Regions from separate parts of the Proteus sp. CA142267 genome, predicted to be linked through region 2. Evidence: predicted binding sites of a transcription regulator. Region 2 holds the regulator's gene; each other region holds the start of a gene.
What was found. Region 2 encodes PurR, which represses purine synthesis genes. Its sites were predicted from a motif close to CANGCAAACGTTTGCNTG; they were not measured.

Region 1: cvpA (colicin V production protein) is a predicted target of PurR. The motif match lies at 3,153-3,170, and genes of this name have one in related genera.
Region 3: purM (phosphoribosylformylglycinamidine cyclo-ligase) is a predicted target of PurR. The motif match lies at 2,589-2,606, and genes of this name have one in related genera.
Region 4: purL (phosphoribosylformylglycinamidine synthase) is a predicted target of PurR. The motif match lies at 3,450-3,467, and genes of this name have one in related genera.

What each region holds. Positions count from the first base shown of each region.
Region 1 is NZ_QPMG01000001.1:748,351-754,107, reverse strand. It holds gene accD (acetyl-CoA carboxylase, carboxyltransferase subunit beta) at 147-1,115, shown strand; gene folC (bifunctional tetrahydrofolate synthase/dihydrofolate synthase) at 1,108-2,406, shown strand; gene dedD (cell division protein DedD) at 2,396-3,040, shown strand; gene cvpA (colicin V production protein) at 3,226-3,717, shown strand; gene purF (amidophosphoribosyltransferase) at 3,748-5,265, shown strand; gene C0T34_RS03485 (UbiX family flavin prenyltransferase) at 5,385-5,757, shown strand, end outside.
Region 2 is NZ_QPMG01000004.1:85,081-90,837, reverse strand. It holds gene cfa (cyclopropane fatty acyl phospholipid synthase) at 1-102, opposite strand, end outside; gene punC (purine nucleoside transporter PunC) at 408-1,625, opposite strand; gene punR (DNA-binding transcriptional activator PunR) at 1,744-2,646, shown strand; gene purR (HTH-type transcriptional repressor PurR) at 2,673-3,698, opposite strand; gene sodB (superoxide dismutase [Fe]) at 4,188-4,766, opposite strand; gene C0T34_RS09070 (hypothetical protein) at 5,141-5,500, shown strand; gene C0T34_RS09065 (hypothetical protein) at 5,581-5,757, shown strand, end outside.
Region 3 is NZ_QPMG01000001.1:506,236-511,992, forward strand. It holds gene C0T34_RS02370 (mechanosensitive ion channel domain-containing protein) at 1-30, opposite strand, end outside; gene uraA (uracil permease) at 318-1,619, opposite strand; gene upp (uracil phosphoribosyltransferase) at 1,811-2,437, opposite strand; gene purM (phosphoribosylformylglycinamidine cyclo-ligase) at 2,669-3,709, shown strand; gene purN (phosphoribosylglycinamide formyltransferase) at 3,723-4,352, shown strand; gene speG (spermidine N1-acetyltransferase) at 4,459-5,049, shown strand; gene ppk1 (polyphosphate kinase 1) at 5,096-5,757, shown strand, end outside.
Region 4 is NZ_QPMG01000001.1:871,695-877,451, reverse strand. It holds gene C0T34_RS04100 (fimbria/pilus outer membrane usher protein) at 1-278, opposite strand, end outside; gene C0T34_RS04095 (fimbrial protein) at 457-1,005, opposite strand; gene mltF (membrane-bound lytic murein transglycosylase MltF) at 1,812-3,284, opposite strand; gene purL (phosphoribosylformylglycinamidine synthase) at 3,549-5,757, shown strand, end outside.

The sequences.
Region 1 (5,757 bases), on a different contig from region 2:
TAGAATAGCCATAATAAAGAGATGCGCTGAAATTCAGTAAGCGGTATCATCATAAACTTTGCTAACCACACAGCCAGTGCATTGTGGTTGATACGCTAACAATAATTTTACTGGCGAAGGTCAGATTCAGACGAAAAGGTCCATTAATGAGCTGGATTGAAAAAATTTTAAACAAAAGCACTATCACAAGTTCACGTAAAGCCAATATCCCTGAAGGGGTTTGGACTAAATGTGACAGCTGTGGGCAGGTACTCTATCGCGCAGAATTAGAGCGTAATTTAGAGGTTTGCCCTAAATGTGATCACCATATGCGCATTTCAGCGCGCCGTCGCCTTGAGACTTTCCTTGATACAGGAAGCACAACAGAATTAGGCAGCGAATTAGAACCTAAAGATATTCTGAAATTCCGCGACTCTAAAAAATATAAAGACAGAATCAGCGCTGCTCAAAAACAGACGCAAGAAAAAGATGCATTAATCGTGATGAAAGGAACGCTGAAAGAGATGCCTGTTGTTGCTGCATCCTTTGAATTTGCGTTTATGGGCGGTTCAATGGCTTCTGTTGTAGGTGCGCGTTTTGTTCGTGCTGTTGAACAAGCATTAGAAGATAACTGCCCATTAGTTTGCTTCTCAGCAAGTGGTGGCGCGCGTATGCAAGAAGCGCTGATGTCATTAATGCAAATGGCAAAAACCAGTGCAGCATTAGCAAAAATGCAAGAGCGTAGTTTACCTTATATTTCAGTAATGACTGACCCTACAATGGGGGGGGTTTCTGCAAGTTTAGCGATGCTAGGTGATATAAACGTTGCTGAACCTAAAGCACTGATTGGTTTTGCAGGCCCTCGCGTTATTGAACAAACAGTACGTGAAAAATTACCTGCTGGTTTCCAACGCAGTGAGTTCCTGTTAGAAAAAGGGGCGATCGATATGATTATTCGTCGTCCTGAAATGCGTGATGAGCTGGCTGAATTACTGGCTAAGCTGACTCAGTATGATTTAGTTGAAGATGAAAATGAAGATGAAATCATCGGTGAAGAAATGATTGCTGATGAAATTGAATCTACAGACAACGAGCCAGAAATTAACATCGAAACGAATAAAAAAGAAGATGTCTAATATCATAACTGCTCCTAAAGCCACATCGCCTTTGTCGGTGTGGCTTTCTTATCTTGAACATTTGCACTCTAGCGCCATTGATATGGGATTAGAGCGAGTAGGCAAGGTAGGAAAAATATTAAACGTGTTACGCCCTGCACCTAAGGTAATTACTGTCTCAGGTACCAATGGGAAAGGCACAACCTGTCATATGCTAGAGTCAATCTTGATGGCATCAGGATTGAAAGTCGGCGTTTATAGCTCCCCTCATCTTGTCCGTTATACAGAACGTGTTCGTATTCAAGGCAAAGAACTTTCCGAAGATGCTTTTTGTGAAGTTTTTGCAGAAATTGAACAAGCTAGAGGCGATATATCTCTGACCTTTTTTGAATATGGCACTCTGGCTGCGCTGAAGTTATTTCAACAAGCACAACTTGATGTTGTTATTCTTGAAGTAGGATTAGGCGGTCGATTAGATGCGACGAATATCGTTGATGCGGATATTGCTGCTATCACAAGTATTGCACTCGATCATACTGATTGGTTAGGTGCAGATAGAGAGCATATAGGCTACGAGAAAGCCGGTATTTTTCGTGCTAATCACTACGCCGTTGTGGGTGAGCCGGATATGCCTCACTCCATTGCTGAAGTTGCCAATGAAAAACAGGCTAAGCTTTTCCGTCGAGGAATGGATTGGTCTTTTGTTATTGAAGGTGATCACTGGCATTGGCGTTGTGCTGATTGTGAATTTGATGCGTTGCCAATCCCTAATATTCCATTAGCCAATGCGGCGACAGCGATGGGGGTTATTCGTTGCTTGCTCAAGTCTGATGATAAAGTCAGCCAAGCAATCACACAGCAAAGTATTGTGGAAGGTATGTCTCGTGCACAATTACCGGGTCGTTTTCAGGTAATTTCTCAGCATCCTTTGGTTATCTTTGATGTAGCTCATAATCCTCATGCGGCGGGCTATTTAGCGGAAAAATTATCACAATTACCACAAAAATCTGATACTCAGGTGCGTATTGTTGTTGGTATGCTGGGTGATAAAGATATTGCAGGAACATTAGCGTGCTTAACACCATTGGCTGATAGTTGGTATATTGCTCCACTTAATGAGTTTCGTGGCGCTCCTGCGGAGGTATTAGCTCAACATCTTGAGAAACCAATGGTATTCGATAGTGTTGAAAATGCATGGCAACAAGCAATGTCTGATGCTGCGCCTAACGATATTGTTGTGGTTTGTGGCTCATTTCATACTGTCGCGCATGTGATGGAACTTTTGGAAAAGGAGAGTGTGGGTGGCAAGTAAATTTCAAAATCGCTTAGTCGGTGCCGTTGTATTGGTGGCAGTAGGGGTTATTTTTTTACCTGCACTGCTCGACGGCGATAAGAAATATAACGAAGACCAGTTCGCCTCTATTCCTCTAGTACCCAAACCCGGTGATGAGCAAGAAATAGAATCTATCGCCCCGATAGAGCAAACCTCAGTGCCATCTACTCCGTCAGAAGGTGCGTCTGAAGGTATGCTTTCTGAAGCTGTGACAGGTGTTGAACAACCTACTGTTACAACACCCGAACCACCTGCTGTTGTACCTGTTACACCATCAGTACAACCACCAACGCCTACACCAGAGCCTCCTGCTGTGGTTACGCCACCTGTACAACCACCAGCACCACCGGTGCAAGAAACTAAGCCACCGAAAGGTGAGGCTTGGGTTGTTCAATTAGGTGCGTTGAAAAATGCGACGAAGGTAGAAGAAATTATTGCGAAAATGCATTTCTCAGGTTATCCGGTATATACCATACCTGCACGCCCAGTTGCAGGGCAAGTGACTCGAATTTATATCGGCCCTAGTGCATCTAAGTCAGAATTACAGGCGATTTTGCCTCATTTAAAAGAGCTTACGGGCTTACAAGGTGAGGTAAGGGCATATAAGCCTTAATTTTTTCTAAACGAGTCATCAGATGTGTGATGTAACAAAGCGTTAACTTATTGCGGCGATTATGATTTTTCATATCGCCGTAAATTATTTTGAAATTAGTGAAAATTAGCATTACGCAAACGTTTTCGTTTTCTGTTAGAATGCTTCCGTATTAATGCGGAGCATCATTATTGGATAAAGAATTTATGGTCTGGATAGATTACGCCATCATTGCCATTATTGGTTTTTCCGCATTAGTCAGCCTGATCCGTGGCTTTGTTCGTGAAGCATTGTCACTCATCACCTGGGGTTGTGGTTTCTTTGTTGCTAGTCAGTTTTATCCTTATCTTGCCGTCTATTTTACCCGGTTTGAAGATGAGCTGGTTCGTAACGGGATTGCGATAGTCACGTTATTTATTGCGACACTGATTGTCGGTGCTGTTGTGAATTATGTGATTAGCTCTCTTGTTCAACGCACAGGGTTATCAGGTACAGATCGTGTATTGGGGGTCTGTTTCGGGGCTTTAAGAGGCGTGCTGATAGTCTCAGCATTACTTTTTGTTTTAGGTGCATTTACGCCTATGGCAGATAGCGCTGATTGGCAACGTTCTGAGCTTATTCCTCAATTCAACCATATTATTAGGTGGTTCTTTGACTACCTGCAAAATGCGTCAAGTTTCGTGTCGGAGGGAATATAACCTCTCCGTCTGGCTGATGAGGATCTATTCATGTGCGGTATTGTCGGTATCGCTGGAGCTAATCCAGTAAACCAATCAATTTATGATGCGTTAACGGTGTTACAACACCGAGGTCAAGATGCAGCAGGCATTGCAACGATAGACGGTAATAACGGTTTCCGTCTTCGCAAAGCGAACGGACTGGTTAAAGATGTATTCGAAACCCGTCATATGTTGCGTTTAAAAGGTACTATCGGGATAGGGCATGTCCGTTATCCTACAGCGGGTAGTTCTAGTGCATCAGAAGCGCAGCCTTTTTATGTGAATTCACCTTTTGGTATTACGTTGGCGCACAATGGTAATTTAACCAATGCGCATTTATTACGTCGCCAATTATTTGAAACAGCGCGTCGCCATATCAATACCACCTCTGATTCTGAAATTCTGCTTAATGTATTGGCATATGAATTAGACCGTTTTGACCATTTCCCTCTTGAACCTGATAATATTTTTGCAGCCGTTGCGGCAATGCATAAAAAACTCCGTGGTGCTTATGCTTGTGTTGCTTTGATCATCGGTCATGGTTTACTGGCTTTTCGTGATCCCTTTGGTATTCGTCCTTTAGTATTAGGTAAACGTACCTTAGAAGATGGTCGCCATGAATATATGGTCGCATCTGAAAGTGTTGCGCTTGATACTTTAGGTTTTGAATTCTTACGTGATGTGGCACCAGGTGAAGCGGTTTATATCACAGAACAAGGACAACTTTTTACGCGCCAATGTGCTGAAAATCCGCAATTAATGCCTTGTTTATTTGAGTATGTTTACTTTGCTCGCCCCGATTCCTTTATCGATAAAATTTCGGTTTATAATGCGCGTTTACGCATGGGACAGAAATTAGGCGCTAAAATTGCGAAAGAGTGGGATGATTTACACATTGATGTTGTGATCCCAATTCCTGAAACATCTTGTGATATTGCCTTAGAAATTGCGCATATTCTCAATAAACCTTATCGCCAAGGTTTTGTAAAAAATCGCTATGTTGGTCGCACCTTTATTATGCCGGGTCAGCAAGAGCGTCGTAAATCGGTTAGACGTAAACTGAATGCAAATCGTGCAGAGTTTCGTGATAAAAATGTTCTGTTAATTGATGACTCGATTGTACGTGGCACAACGTCAGAGCAAATCGTCGAGCTTGCAAGAGAAGCTGGTGCGAAGAAAGTCTATTTTGCATCAGCTGCACCAGAAGTTCGCTTCCCTAATGTGTATGGCATTGATATGCCAAATGCCAATGAGCTTATTGCTCATGGGCGTGAAGTGGATGAAATTCGTAAATTAATTGGTGCTGATGGACTTATTTTCCAAGATCTCACTGATTTAATTGCCGCAGTACAAGAAGAGAATCCTGATATTAATCAGTTTGAATGTTCTGTGTTTGACGGTGTTTATATTACGAAAGATATTGACCAAGATTACTTGGATTATTTAGAAAATCTACGTCGTGATGATGAACATAAAATTCGTGATCAGAATGAAATAGAAAATTTGGAAATCTATAACGAAGGCTAATTTTTCGGTAAGATATCCCTCTTATAAAGCGTCGATGCCAGCGTGTTCTGCATCGACGCTTGTTTTTTGAGGGTTAATCATCATAATGATTAACAAAGGTATATATTCTGAGGATCATAATGAAAAAGCTGATAGTTGGGCTAACCGGTGCCAGTGGTGCAATTTACGGTATACGTTTATTAGAGATACTGAAATCAGTGCCATCAGTTGAAACACATTTAGTCATTAGCCAAGCTGCACGCCGTACTATTTCATTAGAAACCAATTATTCGCTAAAAGATATTCATGCTTTAGCGGATGTGATTTATGACGATCGCGATATTGGCGCCGCTATCTCTTCAGGATCGTTTCGTGTCAATGGAATGGTTATATTACCTTGCTCAATCAAAAGCCTGTCAGGTATTGTTCATAGCTATACAGATACCTTAGTGACTCGTGCTGCGGATGTGGTATTAAAAGAAGGGCGTAAATTGGTGTTATGTGTGCGTGAAA
Region 2 (5,757 bases):
ACCATTAACTCGAATATCAGCGTGAGTTAGTAGCTCTGTAGCAATCCTTTCGTAAGGATCATTGGAGGTCTTTCGGCCTTCTTCTACACAAGATGTACTCATATACTCTCCGGCGTAAACTAAGCGGGTTTTGAGACATAAACTAAGAAAGGGTGTGTGCAGATTGACAGTATTAAAATGGTATCGTGTTCAATATGGGTTGAACGAATAGAATTAATAAGACAACTAATCTGACATAATCAGCTAATAATCTGTTTAAGGCCTCAAAATCCGAAAGAAAAATAGATAAAACGCTATTACAGCGTATGGACAAGTATAGAGACGTAGAATATTTTTCTCTAGAAAAGAAAAAGGCTATTTTTTATAAAATAGCCTTTTTAAGATAATTCTTAAAAGAATGAGTGCGATTATTCTGCGGTTTGAACTGTGTGTTTGGTAACAGATTTATTACGCTGAATAAAGTAGCCAACTGCCATTGGAATTGCTGTTAACGCCATAATTGCTGTGGTGTTAATCAGAGGTTGTTGGCTAATAAATGCAGATACGATAAAACTTGCTAAGCTACAAAGACCCAATTGAAGCGCATTTTGTAACGCAGCTGCTTTACCACTAATTTCAGGATAAGCAGATAGAGCATTAGATACTGCAATTGGATAAGATGCACCATTCATTGCAGCCATAATACAGAACGGAATTAAAATAGTTGTCAATGTTGGTTCCGTAAATTTAGCAACAAGGTATAACGCAGTCATACTGACAGCATAACCAATTAATAACAGTGGTAGCAGTGTTTTACCTGTCATTTTTGACAGTAAAATACGACAACCATAACCACCGACCATAAAGGCAATAGTTTGTGGAATATAACTTAAACCGATATCCTGTGGAGAGTAGCCCATCTTTTCAAGAATGATTGGTGAGCCAGCTAACCAAGCAAAGAAACCTGCACTACAAGAAGCGTAAACTAATACGTTACCTGTGTAGAGAGGAGATTTTAGTAAAGTTATAAATGATGCAGAAGATTGGTTTGCATCTGTAACTGATTTTTGTTTAATGTTTTTTAGCATTAGTGTCGGTAACATAAGAACTAACGTTACGGCCATTAACAGCATAAAAATCATACGCCAGCCACCGTGATTTAATAACGATGCACCGATTAAAGGCGCAAGTGCTGGTGATAATGCAACCAGTGGCATAATTAAAGCAAAAACGTGTTGGGCGCGAGATTCATCAAAACGGTCGATGACAAGAGCTTGCCAAATAACAGCAGCAGAGCAGACGCCGAAAGCTTGTAGGAAGCGCATAGCAAGTAAGCCAGTTGCACTTTCAACCCATAGCATACCAAGGCAGCCTAAAGAGAAAAGACTTAAACCAATAAGAAGAATAGGTTTACGACCGACTTTGTCAGAAAGTGGTCCCCAAAGTAACTGAGCAACAGCAAAGCCAAATAAAAAGATACTTAAGCTATTACTAATAGCACCTTCGCTGATAGAGAGCTCACGTTGCATCATACCAAATGCAGGTAAGTACATATCAATAGCTAAGTAACCTAGCATACTCAAACCAGCTAGGTACACCATAAAGCTCATAGGTGTTTTTGATTGTGTGGATGTTTTAGAATTCATTTTATTTTCTATGCTATGTGATGTAGAACATTTTATGTATTGTAACTAAGACCTATTTTACTTGTGAAACGGGAATATTTGGTTAATGCTGTGAAAAATTTTCAAAGGAATAAACTCTATGTGGTCAGAATACTCTTTAGAAGTTGTTGATGCAGTCGCAAGAACAGGAAGTTTTAGCTCAGCTGCTCAAGAATTGCACAGAGTGCCATCCGCCGTTAGTTACACTGTTCGGCAATTAGAGGAATGGCTTGCCGTTCCTCTGTTTGAGCGCCGTCATCGTGATGTAGAATTAACCGACGCAGGTAAAATTTTCATCAAAGAAGCACGATCTGTTATCAAAAAAATGAATGACACTCGGCATCTTTGTCAACAAGTTTCTAATGGATGGCGCGGTCAATTTAGTATAGCAGTTGATGGCATTGTTAAACCTGAAAGAACACAACAACTTATTCTCGATTTCTACCGCCATTTTCCAGATATAGAACTGTATGTCTACCCTGAAGTATTTAATGGCGTATGGGACTCCTTAGTTAATGGTCGTGTTGATTTAGCCATTGGTGCAACAAGAGCCTCACCAATCGGTGAACGTTATAGTTTTAGAGATATGGGATTTATGCCTTGGCGCTGCGTTTGCCATGTTGATCACCCTTTAGCGAAAGCACCGCATCCATTAACGGATGATGAAATGCGACCTTATCCAAGTTTATGCTTAGAGGATACCTCACGCAGCTTACCAAAACGTGACACTTGGGCACTCAATAATCAGCGTAGAATGGTTGTTCCGACATGGGATATGGGGCTTGAGTGCTTGTTAGCGGGATTATGCGTTGGAATGGTGCCTTGGCATCGTGCTGAGCCTTTAATTGAACAAGGTAAGTTGGTAACTTTACAACTGGCACAACCATTGCCAGACAGCCCATGCTGCCTGACGTGGGTCGATAAAAGTGAATCACCCGCTTTGACATGGTTGTTAGATTATCTTGGAGATAGCCAAACCTTAAATGAGGAATGGCTTCGCTAGAAATCCGATAGCTAAATAAATATGAATTAGCGACGATAGTCGATAAAAGGACCGTCAGCAACTGAACGTCGCTCAACTAATCGTGGATGAACTTCGATTGTTTGAGCGTCTTCGCGTTTATTGACGATACGATCAAGCAGCATCGATAATGCCATTTGACCTAGACGTTCTTTTGGCTGGTGGACGGTTGTTAGTGCAGGTGTAAAATAGCGTGCATTACGAATATTGTCATAGCCAACAATAGAAATATCTAAAGGAACACGCAGGCCAAGTTCATCCGCAGCACAAATTGCCCCCATCGCCATCACATCACCACCACAAAAGACAGCAGTCGGTCGATGTTTTTGGTTTAGCATTTGGTACATGGCTTTATAGCCAGATTCTGGTTCAAAGTCGCCTTGTACAATCCATTCGTCTTTGACAGTTATTTTGGCTTCTTCCATGGCTTTTAAGAAACCTTGTAAGCGACCACCACCTGTATTACGTTCTAATGGGCCTGGGATAATACCAATATCACGATGACCTCGCTCAATAAGGTAACGACCTGCAATATAACCACCATGGAAAGCGTTATCGATAATGGTATCTGTAAAGTCGCCACGCGCTTTACCCCAATCCATGACAACCATTGGAATATTACGATAGCCTTCTAAAAGAGTAAGAAGGTGATCGGGATATTCAGAACACATGACTAATAATCCATCAACACGTTTTTGTGCCAGCATCGCTAAATAGGCTTTTTGTTTATCAAGGTTATTATGTGAATTACATAAAATCAGTGTGTAGCCTTTGCTATAACAACTATTTTCAACAGCTTCAATCACTTCAGCAAAGTAAGGAGCTTCACTGGACGTGGCTAACAGGCCAATAGATTTGGTGTGATTGACTTTTAAACTACGCGCAACGGCACTAGGCGAATAATTTAACTCTTTTATAGCGGCCCAAACTGCTGCCCGTGTGTTCTCAGCAACAAAACGTGTTTTGTTGATCACATGAGAAACAGTCGTGGTTGATACGCCTGCGCGTTTTGCCACGTCTTTTATTGTTGCCATGGTGTGGAAAACTCCTGACCTTCATTGGTCTCTTTTATCTAATTTTATGGTTTAACTGCCAGTATAGTCATACATAGGGCAAACACTGGCAATAATTTAGCGATTAGCTGTGAATTTTGTATGATCTAGCTCAAAAGTGAAAGTATTAATCAATGTTATAAATTGTGCACTGGTCGCTATTTTAGCAAATTTTGATATGTGATAATAATTAACCATGACAAGGTTATGGTTAAAAAAGTGTATTATAATCATTTTGAGGGAGAAATAGATGGATACGGATCTGAAATTTGGTTTGAGTACAGCAGTAGCAGCGCTTGTTATGATTGTTTTATTTTCGACTATGTTGTTCTAATCACTGCTTTATAGAATATCCGATCAATTTAAATAATAGATTATCGAATATCTGAATATAACAAAGGGCTCAAGGCCCTTTGTTATTTTGTCACCAAAAATGAATCTCAATCACTCACCTTTGATTATTAAGCTCAATTAAGCAAGGTTAGCTTCAACAAATGACCAGTTAACCAGTGCCCAGAACTCTTCTAAATATTTAACGCGCGCATTGCGGTAGTCGATGTAGTAAGCATGTTCCCATACGTCTACTGTTAACAGTGGTTTGTCTGCCCCTGAAACTGGAGTTGCAGCATTAGAGGTGTTAACAATTGCAACTGAACCGTCAGCTTTTTTAACTAACCAAGTCCAACCTGAACCGAAGTTCTTAGCTGCAGCATCATTAAATTGCTTTTTGAACTCTTCAAAAGAGCCAAATGCTTTGTTGATAGCATCAGCAATTTTACCTGTTGGTGTACCACCTGCATTTGGTGCTAAGCAGTTCCAGTAGAAAGTGTGGTTCCATACTTGAGCAGCATTATTAAAGATACCGCCATCAGTAGATTTGATGATTTCTTCTAAAGATTTGCTTTCTAAATCAGTACCTTTAACCAGATTATTTAAATTGGTTACATAAGTCTGGTGGTGTTTGCCGTAGTGATATTCTAAAGTTTCTTTAGAGATGTGTGGCTCAAGAGCATCTAACGCATAAGGTAATTTTGGTAATTCGAAAGACATTGCGTACTCCTTTAAACTATCTATTTCGGGTTTTGTGCCTGAAATCATTCAATCAAAATCATTTGAATTGATAGAATGAGGCAAATGAATCACTAAGTTGTTACTATTTTGCTAATTATTTTAACAAAAATCTGCTGAAATAACAGCTAAATATCTTTTATCTATAGTTATAAGCCATATAGATTAATTATATTAATAAGAGTATATCCGTCTTGCCTGTACGTAAAGTAGCAAAAGTGCATTTGTAAGAAGAGATGTAAAAATGAAGGGGAGTATGAATTTTATTCTATTTATGTGATTTAATGAAATTTGTATATTTATTGTAGCAACCGTATTTTATATTGAAATTATACAAATAGAGTGTAGGAGTTAAAATGAGTTATAATATTGCACTATTTGATTTTCCCATTCCGAATGATTTTGAAAAGGCGTGTAAATACTTCGAAAAATATGAAGATGAAGATATTCAGGAATTAAGCCCGTCAATGTTGTTTTTTTATCAAGAAATTTCTCATCTATATCCGTGCCTTTGCGAATTACCTGATGATGACATAGATGATAGTGTGTGGTGTGATGGGCCTTTAATTAATAACTTTATGACTAAAATCCCAGTTATTGGTTTTGTTTACTCTAAAGTAGATGAGGCTCTTCCTGTAGTTATTAAATTAGCAAATAAAATGGGAATTTCAGTCCTTGATTGGCAGCAAGGAACGGTATTTAATGCTAAACAATAAAAATGATATTTAAGATGATATAAGGATTGATTTAAATTTTCCGACAATAGTTTAAGTTTTTTCAAGGGAGTGATAAAAGTATGCATGGAAGTATTATTTTTAAGTCTTTTTCTATAAAAAGTTTAGTTCAGTGTCTATTTCTGCTTATTTTTTGTAGCGTACTAAATGGCTGTAGCATGTTCTATGGTATTGCATGCAGTACCAGTATTTTATTTACACCGTCAGAATCACAAGAAAAAATCTATATGCCAGAAGCT
Region 3 (5,757 bases), on a different contig from region 2:
GAAATCATAAATTTCAATTAGCTTTTCCATAAATTACGTTATACCTTTTTTGAAACGCTTCCAACCTTAAAACGAATATCACTCAAACCGCAGACAAATTGCCTATTTCGCATAAGAACAGACACCCATTGTCTCATTTATTTTATTTAAATAAACATCATGATTGAATTAATCATGCTTTTCTGAGTTTTAAACACTTAAAACATCAAAAATCTTAGTTTTTAATATGACATAAAAATAAAACACAATAAAAAAAGGCGGAGATCATCCACCTTTTTTATTAATTTCAGCATATTGCTTTAGATGTTCTTAATCGATTACTTTTTGTTTGCTGTACCACTCACCGATTCAATGGTGTTATCCACTAATTCTGTTTCAGGGCGAACAATACTGACTAATTTAAAGATTAAGCTTAAAACAATACCTACGATGGTCGCTAATGCCATGCCTTTTAATTCAGCCGCACCAATCTGAATGGATGCACCACTCACACCAACAATCAGAATAATTGCAGTTAATATCAAGTTTTGCGGTTTGTTGTAATCCACTTTTGAATCTAACAAGACACGAATACCTGATGCACCAATAACTCCGTAAAGTAGTAATGAAACCCCACCCATCACTGGAACAGGTACAGCAGCAATAGCAGCAGCAAGTTTACCGACACAAGATAATAAGATAGCGAGAATTGCTGCGCCACCAATAACCCATGAACTGTAAACTTTAGTGATAGCCATAACACCAATATTTTCACCGTAAGTGGTATTTGGTGTTGAGCCAAAGAAACCCGAAATAATGGTAGAGAAACCGTTTGCGAACATAGAACGATGTAAGCCTGGGTTTTTCATTAAATCGCGTTGCACAATATTTGCTGTAACAACAAGGTGTCCAACGTGCTCTGCAATAACCACTAATGCAGCAGGTAGGATAATAAAGATAGCACTCCATTCAAAACGCGGAGAATAGAATGTCGGTAGTGCAAACCAGTTAGCTTCTTTAATTGGAGTAATATCAACAACGCCCAAGAAGAAAGAGAGTGCATAACCAACTAATACCCCAATAAGAATAGGAATAATAGCAAGGAATCCTCTAAACATCACAGAGCCTAAGATTGTCACACCTAAAGTCACCATAGAAATAAGCAGTGTTTGATTATCAACTGGTGCATCAGCACTTGGTAATAATCCTGCCATTCCTGCAGCGGTTCCTGCTAATTCAAGCCCGATGACGGCAACGATTGCGCCCATTGCCGCAGGCGGAAACATCACATTGATCCAGCCCCGCCCAGCTATTTTAACAATACCTGCAACGATACAAAATAACACGCCACAGACGATGAATCCTCCGAGTGCTAATTCATACCCTAAAGGTAACAGTAAAAGTACCGGCGAGATAAACGCGAAACTTGAACCTAAATAAGCAGGAATGCGTCCTTTACAAATAAAGAGATAAAGCAGGGTTCCGATCCCGTTAAATAACAATATTGTTGCCGGATTAACTTTAAATAAAATTGGCACAAGTACGGTGGCGCCAAACATTGCAAACAGATGTTGAAGACTCAACGGAATTGTTTGTAATAATGGTGGGCGCTCTTCTACCCCGATTGCACGACGAGTCATGCTTACGACCTCTCTTTAATATGAATGTGAAATTGGTTTGTATTTTTAACTTTATACTCACCTTACTTTAAGCCACCATGTTGCTAACTACGCTCACTCGAACGAGTCATCTAGCGGCACCTTAAAATATTTAGAGTATAGAACAAATAAGTGATCCAAAAAAAAGCCGACTATCAAAGTCGGCTTAATTATTATTTTGTACCAAATATCTTATCACCAGCATCGCCAAGACCTGGAACGATGTACCCGTGCTCATTAAGATGACTATCAATAGATGCAGTATATAATTCCACATCTGGATGAGCTTCTTCTAATGCCTTAATACCTTCTGGAGCAGCAACCAGTACTAATACTTTAATTGAAGTACAGCCCGCATTTTTTAATAAATCAATTGTGGCAATCATAGAGCCGCCAGTTGCTAACATAGGGTCAACAACAAGAGCCATACGCTCTTCAATATTGGATGCTAATTTCTGGAAGTAAGGGACAGGTTTTAATGTTTCTTCATCGCGGTAAACGCCAACTACACTGATTCGGGCACTAGGAATATTTTCTAATACTCCATCCATCATCCCGATACCTGCACGGAGGATAGGAACTACTGTGATTTTTTTTCCTTTAATCTGTTCTATCTCTACCGGACCACACCAACCTTCTATTGTTACCGTCTCTGTTTCTAAATCGGCGGTAGCTTCATACGTCAGTAGACTGGAAACTTCTGAAGCCAGTTCACGAAAGCGTTTAGTGCTTATATCATGATCTCGCATCAGCCCCAATTTATGTTGAATGAGTGGGTGTTTTACCTCAACGATCTTCATAATTTCTCCTAATGTACGACGCAGCCTGACAAAAAAATCGCGAGATTATACCGCTTTTTTGCCAACATTCCATCGTTTTTCTATTGATATTGATCAAACGCACAGCTTTTAACCACACCAACATGAATAATTGTGACCTATAAAGAAGATCCTCGCAAACGTTTGCTTTGCCTGTTAGAATAGCGTTCGCACACATTTTTTCTTAACAGCAACTTGCCGTGAGGGCTCTACGTGACTAACAAATCCTCTCTCAGCTATAAAGATGCCGGTGTCGATATTGATGCAGGTAATGCTTTAGTCGATCGTATCAAAGGTGTAGTAAAAGAAACCCGCCGTCCTGAAGTTATGGGGGGTTTAGGTGGTTTTGGCGCACTTTGTGCAATTCCCTCTAAATACCGCGAACCTATTTTAGTTTCAGGCACTGATGGCGTAGGAACTAAACTTCGCCTTGCGATGGATTTAAATCGCCATGATGACATCGGTATTGATTTAGTCGCAATGTGTGTCAACGATTTGATTGTTCAAGGTGCAGAACCCCTTTTCTTCCTTGACTACTATGCCACAGGAAAATTAGATGTCGATACCGCAGCACGCGTAGTAACAGGTATTGCAGAAGGTTGTAAACAATCTGGTTGTGCGCTAGTCGGTGGGGAAACTGCTGAAATGCCAGGAATGTACCACGGTAACGATTATGATATCGCAGGCTTTTGTGTCGGTGTGGTTGAGAAATCAGAAATTATCGATGGTAGCAAAGTTAAAGCTGGCGATGCACTAATCGCTTTAGCATCAAGTGGGCCTCATTCTAATGGCTATTCATTAGTCAGAAAAATTCTTGAAGTCAGCAATACGCAAGCTGAAAGCACACCATTAGGCGATAAATCATTAGCGGATCACCTATTAGCCCCTACTCGTATTTATGTGAAGTCACTACTTTCATTAATTGAAAGTGTGGACATCCACGCTGTCGCACATATTACTGGTGGCGGATTCTGGGAAAATATTCCTCGCGTATTACCTGAAAACACGCAAGCGCGTATTGAAAGTAAAAGTTGGGAATGGCCAATGGTTTTCAAATGGCTACAAGATGCCGGACAAGTCAGTACACATGAAATGTATCGCACCTTTAACTGTGGCGTTGGATTGTTAATTGCCGTTAACCCAAATGACGTTGAAAAAACATTAGCACATCTGGCTGAATGTGGTGAAAACGCATGGTTAATTGGTGAAGTTGCGCCACAAGCTGCTGGTGAAGCACAAGTTATTATTAACTAATGAAAGCATGTGAATGAAAAATATTGTCGTCCTTATCTCAGGAAACGGCAGCAACCTACAGGCGGTTATCGACGCCTGTAGGGCAAATAAAATCACAGGTAATGTGGTTGCTGTCTTAAGTAATAAAGCTGATGCATATGGTCTTGAACGAGCAAAACTGGCTAATATTCCAGCTTATTTTGTTGATCCTACTTTATATAATGACAGAGCGGATTACGATAAAGCGTTAATTAAGCAAATCGATGCTTATCAGCCCGATATTGTGGTTTTAGCCGGTTTTATGCGTATTTTATCGCCTGATTTTGTCACTCACTATCAGCATAAATTATTAAATATTCATCCTTCTTTACTTCCTAAATATCCCGGATTACACACTCATCGCCAAGTTTTAGCGAATAAAGACTCTTTTCATGGCGTTACCGTCCATTTTGTTACAGAAGAGCTTGATGGTGGTCCCATGATTATTCAGGCACGTATTCCTGTTTTGCCCGATGATACTGAACAATCATTACAAGCAAGAATACAAATTGAAGAGTATCGTATCTATCCATTAGCGATCGGTTGGCTAGCTGACGAGCGATTAAAAATGAAGAGTAATCAAGCCTTTCTCGATGATATTGCGCTTTTCGACAACCTTGGTTAACTATTTCGTTTAAGATAAAAAGTCACATTGTGCTACACTGTAGCTCGCGTGACTTTTTTTGTGTCACCCTTTTCTCTTTTTATTCAATGCATTCACCGAGGTGCTTATGTCCGGTGGTAAGAAAGTTCCACCTATAAAATTACGTCCTCTCGAACGAGAAGATCTCTCTTTTGTCCATCAACTTGATAATAACGCCAGCGTTATGCGCTATTGGTTTGAAGAACCTTATGAGGCTTTTATCGAGTTAAGCGACCTTTATGAAAAACATATTCACGACCAAAGTGAACGCCGTTTTATTGCCGAAAGTGACGGTACTAAAGTTGGGCTTGTCGAGTTGGTTGAAATTGATTATGTTCACCGTCGTGCTGAATTCCAAATCATCATCGCACCTGCACACCAAGGCCACGGCTATGCTGCACGAGCAGCAAAATTAGCGATGGATTATGCTTTTTCTGTACTTAATTTATACAAACTCTATTTGATCGTCGATAAAGAGAATGCTAAAGCGATTCATATTTATGAAAAGCTTGGCTTTAAAAAAGAAGGTGATTTAATAGATGAGTTTTTTGTTAACGGTGCCTACCGTTCTGCGATTAGAATGTGTACTTTCCAAGCGCCTTATTTTGCACAAAAAGCCAAAGAGGCGAAACCCGAAAATTTTGTTAAGCCGGGTGCAACCATTAAGCAACACGTCTGATTTATTCAGATATTAAGTTTTAACTTTAACCCTTGTTGGAGTTCAGATGTCCCAGGAACGACTCTATATTGATAAAGAGATCAGTTGGCTTGCATTTAACGAACGTGTATTACAAGAGGCGGCTGATAAACGAAACCCGTTAATTGAAAGAGTCAGGTTTCTGGGGATCTATTCAAATAATCTTGATGAGTTCTACAAGGTTCGTTTTGCCGATGTCAAACGCCGTATTTTAATTAATGAAGAGCGTGGTTCACGCTCTGCATCAAGTCATGCTCGCCATCTTATAAAGAAAATTCAGTCAAAAGTGGCTAAAGCTGACCAAGAGTTTGACGCCTTATATAATGATTTGTTACTTGAAATGGCGCGAAATCAAATCTTTTTAATTAACGAACGTCAAATCTCACCTAATCAACAAATCTGGTTACGCCAATACTTCCGTCAAAATTTAAGAAAGCACATCACGCCCATCTTGATTAATCCTGAAACAGACTTGGTTGAGTTTCTTAAAGATGACTATACCTATTTAGCGGTTGAAATTGTGCAAGGACAAATTATTCATTATGCCTTGCTAGAAATTCCATCAGATAAAGTACCTCGTTTTGTTATTCTGCCTACAGACCAAGGACGCAGTAAGAAAAAATCCATGATTTTATTGGATAATATTTTACGCTACTGCCTTGATGAGGTATTTAAAGGCTTTTTTGATTA
Region 4 (5,757 bases), on a different contig from region 2:
GCGATGGAGTAATTGGGTTTTACTTCAACATAATTAATGTTTTGGCGAGGGAAGTCACGACCATTTATACGGATATCTAAGTAGTACATACCCGGAATAATGTAATTAGAAGTTGCAAAACGAGATAAATCGACATTATCTCTGTCTTCGGCATCTAACATGTGAATGTTAAATTCCACAGAATCATCTTGCTCAGCTTGAGCGAAAAACGCTAAGCACAATAGCAAAATGGCACAAATGTTTTTCCATATTGTGCTGTGAAAAAAAGAAATTAACATGAATAAACGCCTAATTATTAATTAAATAAAAACTAATTAAATAATGAATATTTATTTAATTAGTTTTTATTTTATTCTTATTAAATTGAAGTGTTTTATCAAATTTAACGCAGAGGAAGTCCTCTGCGTTAATGCAGTAATTAATCTATTATTTAATTAATTTAAATAAATAAAACGATTACTGATAATCAACTTGGAAGTTGATAACGGCTTGGAATTCACCTGGAGTTACAGTAGCGTCTGCTGATTCAGCTTGAACGTAAGCAACGAATGGGATCTTAGAAACACCATTAACTAATTGTACTGGTGTTGTTGCTGTGTTCCATTTTACTGACTTGCTGCCTGCATCCATTAAGCCAATACCTGCACCAGAAGCTGAGCCAGATACGAAAGATGCTAAGTCTTTATTTGTTGCATTAACAACACTTGGTGTATAGCTAACAGTTGCTGTTTTTGCTACGGTAGTATCACAGTCTTGTAATTCGATATCTTTTTTAACGTTACCTGCTTTCTGCATATTTGCTAATGCAGAAGTTGGGATTTCACTGAAATCAACAATAACAGGACTTGAAGAAGCTGCTAATCCACAAGCTGAATTAACAATTTCACCTTTTAATTGAATTTCGCCTTTAGTTGCGCCAACTTTTGGTGCAGGAGTTTCAGCAGTTGCAACAGAATTAATACCAAATACTAAAGCAGCCGCTAAAGCAATTTTACTCAGTTTCATTATAGATAATCCCTTGAAGATCGTGCGTATTATTTATAGAAAAATAATATTAATGTCGGAATATAAAAATTGATTTGCATTATATTTCGAGTTGTTTCGAATAATGACTGGTTTATATGATATCAATAAAGGCTCTCTATTTGATATAACATTTTGTTGATTTCCTCAATTTTCATATTTAATCTTGCCTATTCCATATTAATAGAGTTTTATATAGGTTTATTCTTTTTATTACTCAATTTATGGGTGAAAAAGTTTATCAGGCAGATAAATTTAATAGACAATACAATTAACATTGTTTTAACTTTATAAAAAGTAATGTTATTAACATTAGGTTAGGAAAATTAATAAAATCAATTATAGATTATCATAATATATGTAATTCAATATGTTAGATGTTAACAAAGCCATGTTTAGGTTAATTTTTATTGCAAAAAAAGTTTCCTCAAAAATAATAATCATAAAATGAATAATAACTAATGAGATAATTCCTACGTATTTAAGTTAATTTTTTCTTATATTTCACTTATTCTGATAGTCTTAAAATGACTATTTAGGTCATTTAAAACACGATTTACTCATTAGCTGAGTTTTTTAGCTAATGAGTGTTACATTTTTTAACACATGAGTTTTTCCTATTTTGGGTAAAAACAGGATGAAAAAATGTAGCAATTTTTAATATTAAGAAAATATTAATTTGGGGATTGCTTTAATGGTTGGAGTGATTTTTGAATAGTAAAAAGGAAATAAATAAGCCTCTGTAAAAGAGGCTATGTTGTTTAATAGGCTGTTTTTAATTACAAAAATTATTGATAAGCCATATCTTGAGTTAATGACAATGATGATCTTTCTTGTTCTTCATCGTTATCACTCTCTTTATCTTTAGATAATATTTTGTTTTTGCTCTCTTTGGCTTGAAGGTAGCCGACAAGGCTGAGCTGATATCGTCGAATGTTTTCAACGTAGCGATAAGCCTCATGGCCTCTGGCATAGCCGTAAGGGAGGTCAGCATAATATTTCTTTTGGCTAAGTAGAGGTAATCTTGATTTTACATCTAACCAACTGTCAGGATCGGCATTTTGTTGCTCAGTAAGCCTTCTGGCATCAAGCATATGACCAAATCCCATATTATATGCTGCTAATGCAAACCAAATTCTTTCATCTTCAGGGATAGAATCGGGTAAGCGCGAAAGAAGATGTTTAAGATATTGGGCTCCTCCTCGAACACTCTCTTCAGGATCAAGCCTGTCAGCAACGCCCATACTTGATGCAGTAGGGCGAGTCAACATCATCAATCCTCTAACACCTGTTGGTGATGTAGCATGAGGATCCCAATGTGATTCTTGCCATGCCATCGCCGCCAATAAGCGCCAATCGAAAGTATCTGCATACTTTTCAAAAAGAGGCTGATAATTTGGTAAAATAGAATCTATCGCTGTAATAAAAGAGATAGTATCGAAGTAATCAAACGAACCTACATGGCCAAAATACTTTTCTTCAAGTCTTGCTAATACATCTTCTTGAGATAATTGATTAAAGTAATCGAGCATCGCCGCATATAAGCTATTATCTTCACCATCTGGCAGATACCATGTTAATGGGCGGCTTTCAGTGACTTCAAATCCTACGGCAACATTAGGATGAATGCGCTGTTGTACAGCAACACTGATTGAGTCTGCTAATACATAGGTTATTTTGCCTTCCGATAATGCTTCTAGCAGTTGTGATGTTGTCTGATTATCTGATTCTTCCCATTCAAGCTCGGGATATTGCGTCTCTTTTAATGTCCGCAATAAACTTGCATGAGCAGAGCCAGCCGTGACAACAAGGCGCCCATCTAACGCATCAAAGCTACGTGGTCTTAATGTCCCTTTACGGTAAATAAGCTGTTGAGAAACTGAAAAGTAAGCAGGGCCACTGCGTGTCGTTTCTAATCTTTCTTTATTGTAAAGTAATCCGGCGGCGATAAAATCAGCTTTATTATTCTCCAGATCATCAAACATTTGGTTGATATTTGTCCGCATATTAACGACAAGTTTCACGCCTAGGTAATCTGCAAAGCGTTTCACTAATTCATAATCGAAACCTACGGGGTCCTTTTTATCGTTCATCGTTATCAATGGTGAAGGGATCGTACTAATTCTTAACTCACCACGAGATAAAATCTTATTTATCTGCGCTTTTTGCCTATCCGGCCATGTAATATTCAACGCGATAATAGCCGCTGAAAAGAGCGCTATGATAACGATAACGAAATAGTTTATCCTTATATTATTCAATAGGTTGGTTCTCGTTAACGTTGTTTGTTGTTGTGTGTAAAACCGTCATTTTAACATGGATAAATTTCCAGTAATCGAGCATTTTGCTTAACATATTGGCAAGACGCAACTTGATTACACCAATTAATCATTAAAACACTCTAAGTCAAATGCCGTTATTTTGTTCACGCAAACGGTTTCGTCTGAGCGGTTATTCTATTATACTAGGCGCGTTTCCCCTGAATGATTGATCAGGTTAGCTGCTAAAAGAGAGAACTCAATACTATGGAAATCCTGCGTGGCTCCCCCGCTTTATCCGCGTTTCGTATTAATAAATTACTCACTCTATGTCAGGAAAATGATCTTCCTGTACAAGGTATATACGCAGAATTTGTCCATTTCGCGAAAGTGGAAGGGCAGTTATCTGAAGATGATCAAATTAAATTACGTCAACTACTGCATTATGGGCCTTCATTAACAGAACATGAGCCTGTTGGGGAAATGCGAGTTGTTACGCCTCGCCCAGGAACAATCTCGCCTTGGTCTTCTAAAGCGACAGATATTGCACATAACTGTGGTTTAGCCAAAGTGGTTAGAATTGAACGTGGTATCGCCTACTTTATTGAGTGCGGTACGATGACAGACACTCAATGGCAACAACTTTATGGTTTTATTCATGATCGAATGATGGAAACCATCTTCTTAAATTATCAAGATGTAAATGCACTTTTTGCTGAGCAAACACCAGCACCACTAAAAACTATTGATGTGCTTGCAAAAGGCAAAGATGCATTAGTAAAAGCGAATATTGAAATGGGGTTAGCACTTGCAGACGATGAAGTTGATTACTTAGTCGATGCGTTTAACCGCTTACACCGTAATCCAACAGATGTTGAGCTTTACATGTTTGCACAAGCTAACTCTGAACACTGTCGCCACAAAATATTTAATGCTGATTGGATTATTGATGGTAAGGCTCAAGATAAATCATTATTTAAAATGATTAAAAATACATTTGAGAAAACGCCTGATTATGTCATGTCAGCTTATAAAGATAATGCAGCAGTAATGGAAGGCTCTGTGGCGGGACGTTTTTATCCTGATACAGAAAAAGGGCATTATCACTATCATCAAGAACCTGTACATATCTTGATGAAAGTAGAAACACACAACCATCCAACGGCTATTTCACCTTGGCCAGGTGCGGCGACAGGTTCTGGTGGTGAAATTCGAGATGAAGGTGCAACTGGACGTGGTGCAAAACCTAAAGCAGGTCTAGTTGGGTTTTCAGTTTCTAACCTGCGTATTCCCGGATTTGAGCAGCCTTGGGAAGAAGATTTTGGTAAGCCTGAGCGCATTGTTAATGCATTAGACATCATGACTGAAGGCCCATTAGGTGGTGCGGCATTTAATAATGAGTTCGGTCGTCCTGCATTACTAGGCTATTTCAGAACCTATGAAGAACAAGTTAATAGCCACAATGGTGTTGAAATTCGCGGTTACCATAAACCAATTATGCTAGCAGGTGGTATTGGTAATATTCGTGAAGATCACGTACAAAAAGGTGAAATCACAGTTGGTGCTAAGTTGATTGTACTTGGCGGACCTTCAATGAACATCGGTCTTGGTGGTGGTGCTGCTTCTTCTATGACATCAGGTCAATCAGATGCGGATTTAGATTTTGCCTCTGTTCAGCGTGATAACCCAGAAATGGAGCGTCGTTGCCAAGAAGTTATCGACCGTTGTTGGCAATTAGGTGACGATAACCCGATCTTATTTATTCATGACGTTGGTGCTGGTGGTCTTTCTAATGCAATGCCAGAATTAGTCAATGATGGTGGTCGTGGTGGTCGTTTTGAATTACGTGATGTTCTTAATGATGAACCGGGTATGAGCCCACTTGAAATCTGGTGTAATGAATCTCAAGAACGTTATGTGTTAGCGGTATCGCCAGAAAAAATGCCTCTATTTGATGCATTATGTCAGCGTGAAAGAGCGCCTTATGCCGTTATTGGTGAAGCAACGCAAGAGCGTGAATTAATCTTAAACGATACACACTTTGGTAATAAACCGATTGATATGCCATTAGACATATTATTAGGTAAAGCACCTAAAATGTTGCGTGATGTAAAATCACTGAAAACAGAAGGTGAATATCTCTCTCGTAAAGATATCGATTTAAAAGATGCAGTTTATCGTGTTCTTCATTTACCTGCCGTTGCTGAAAAAACCTTCTTAATTACTATTGGTGACCGCACTGTAACGGGTATGGTCGCGCGTGATCAGATGGTTGGGCCTTGGCAAATTCCTGTTGCTAACTGTGCTGTTACCACAGCAACATTAGATAGCTATTATGGCGAAGCGATGTCTATTGGTGAACGAGCACCGATCGCACTGTTAGATTTTGCAGCATCTGCACGTATGGCTGTTGGTGAAGCACTAACGAATATGGCAGGTTGTGATGTAGAAGCGCTTAATCGCATTAAGCTTTCCG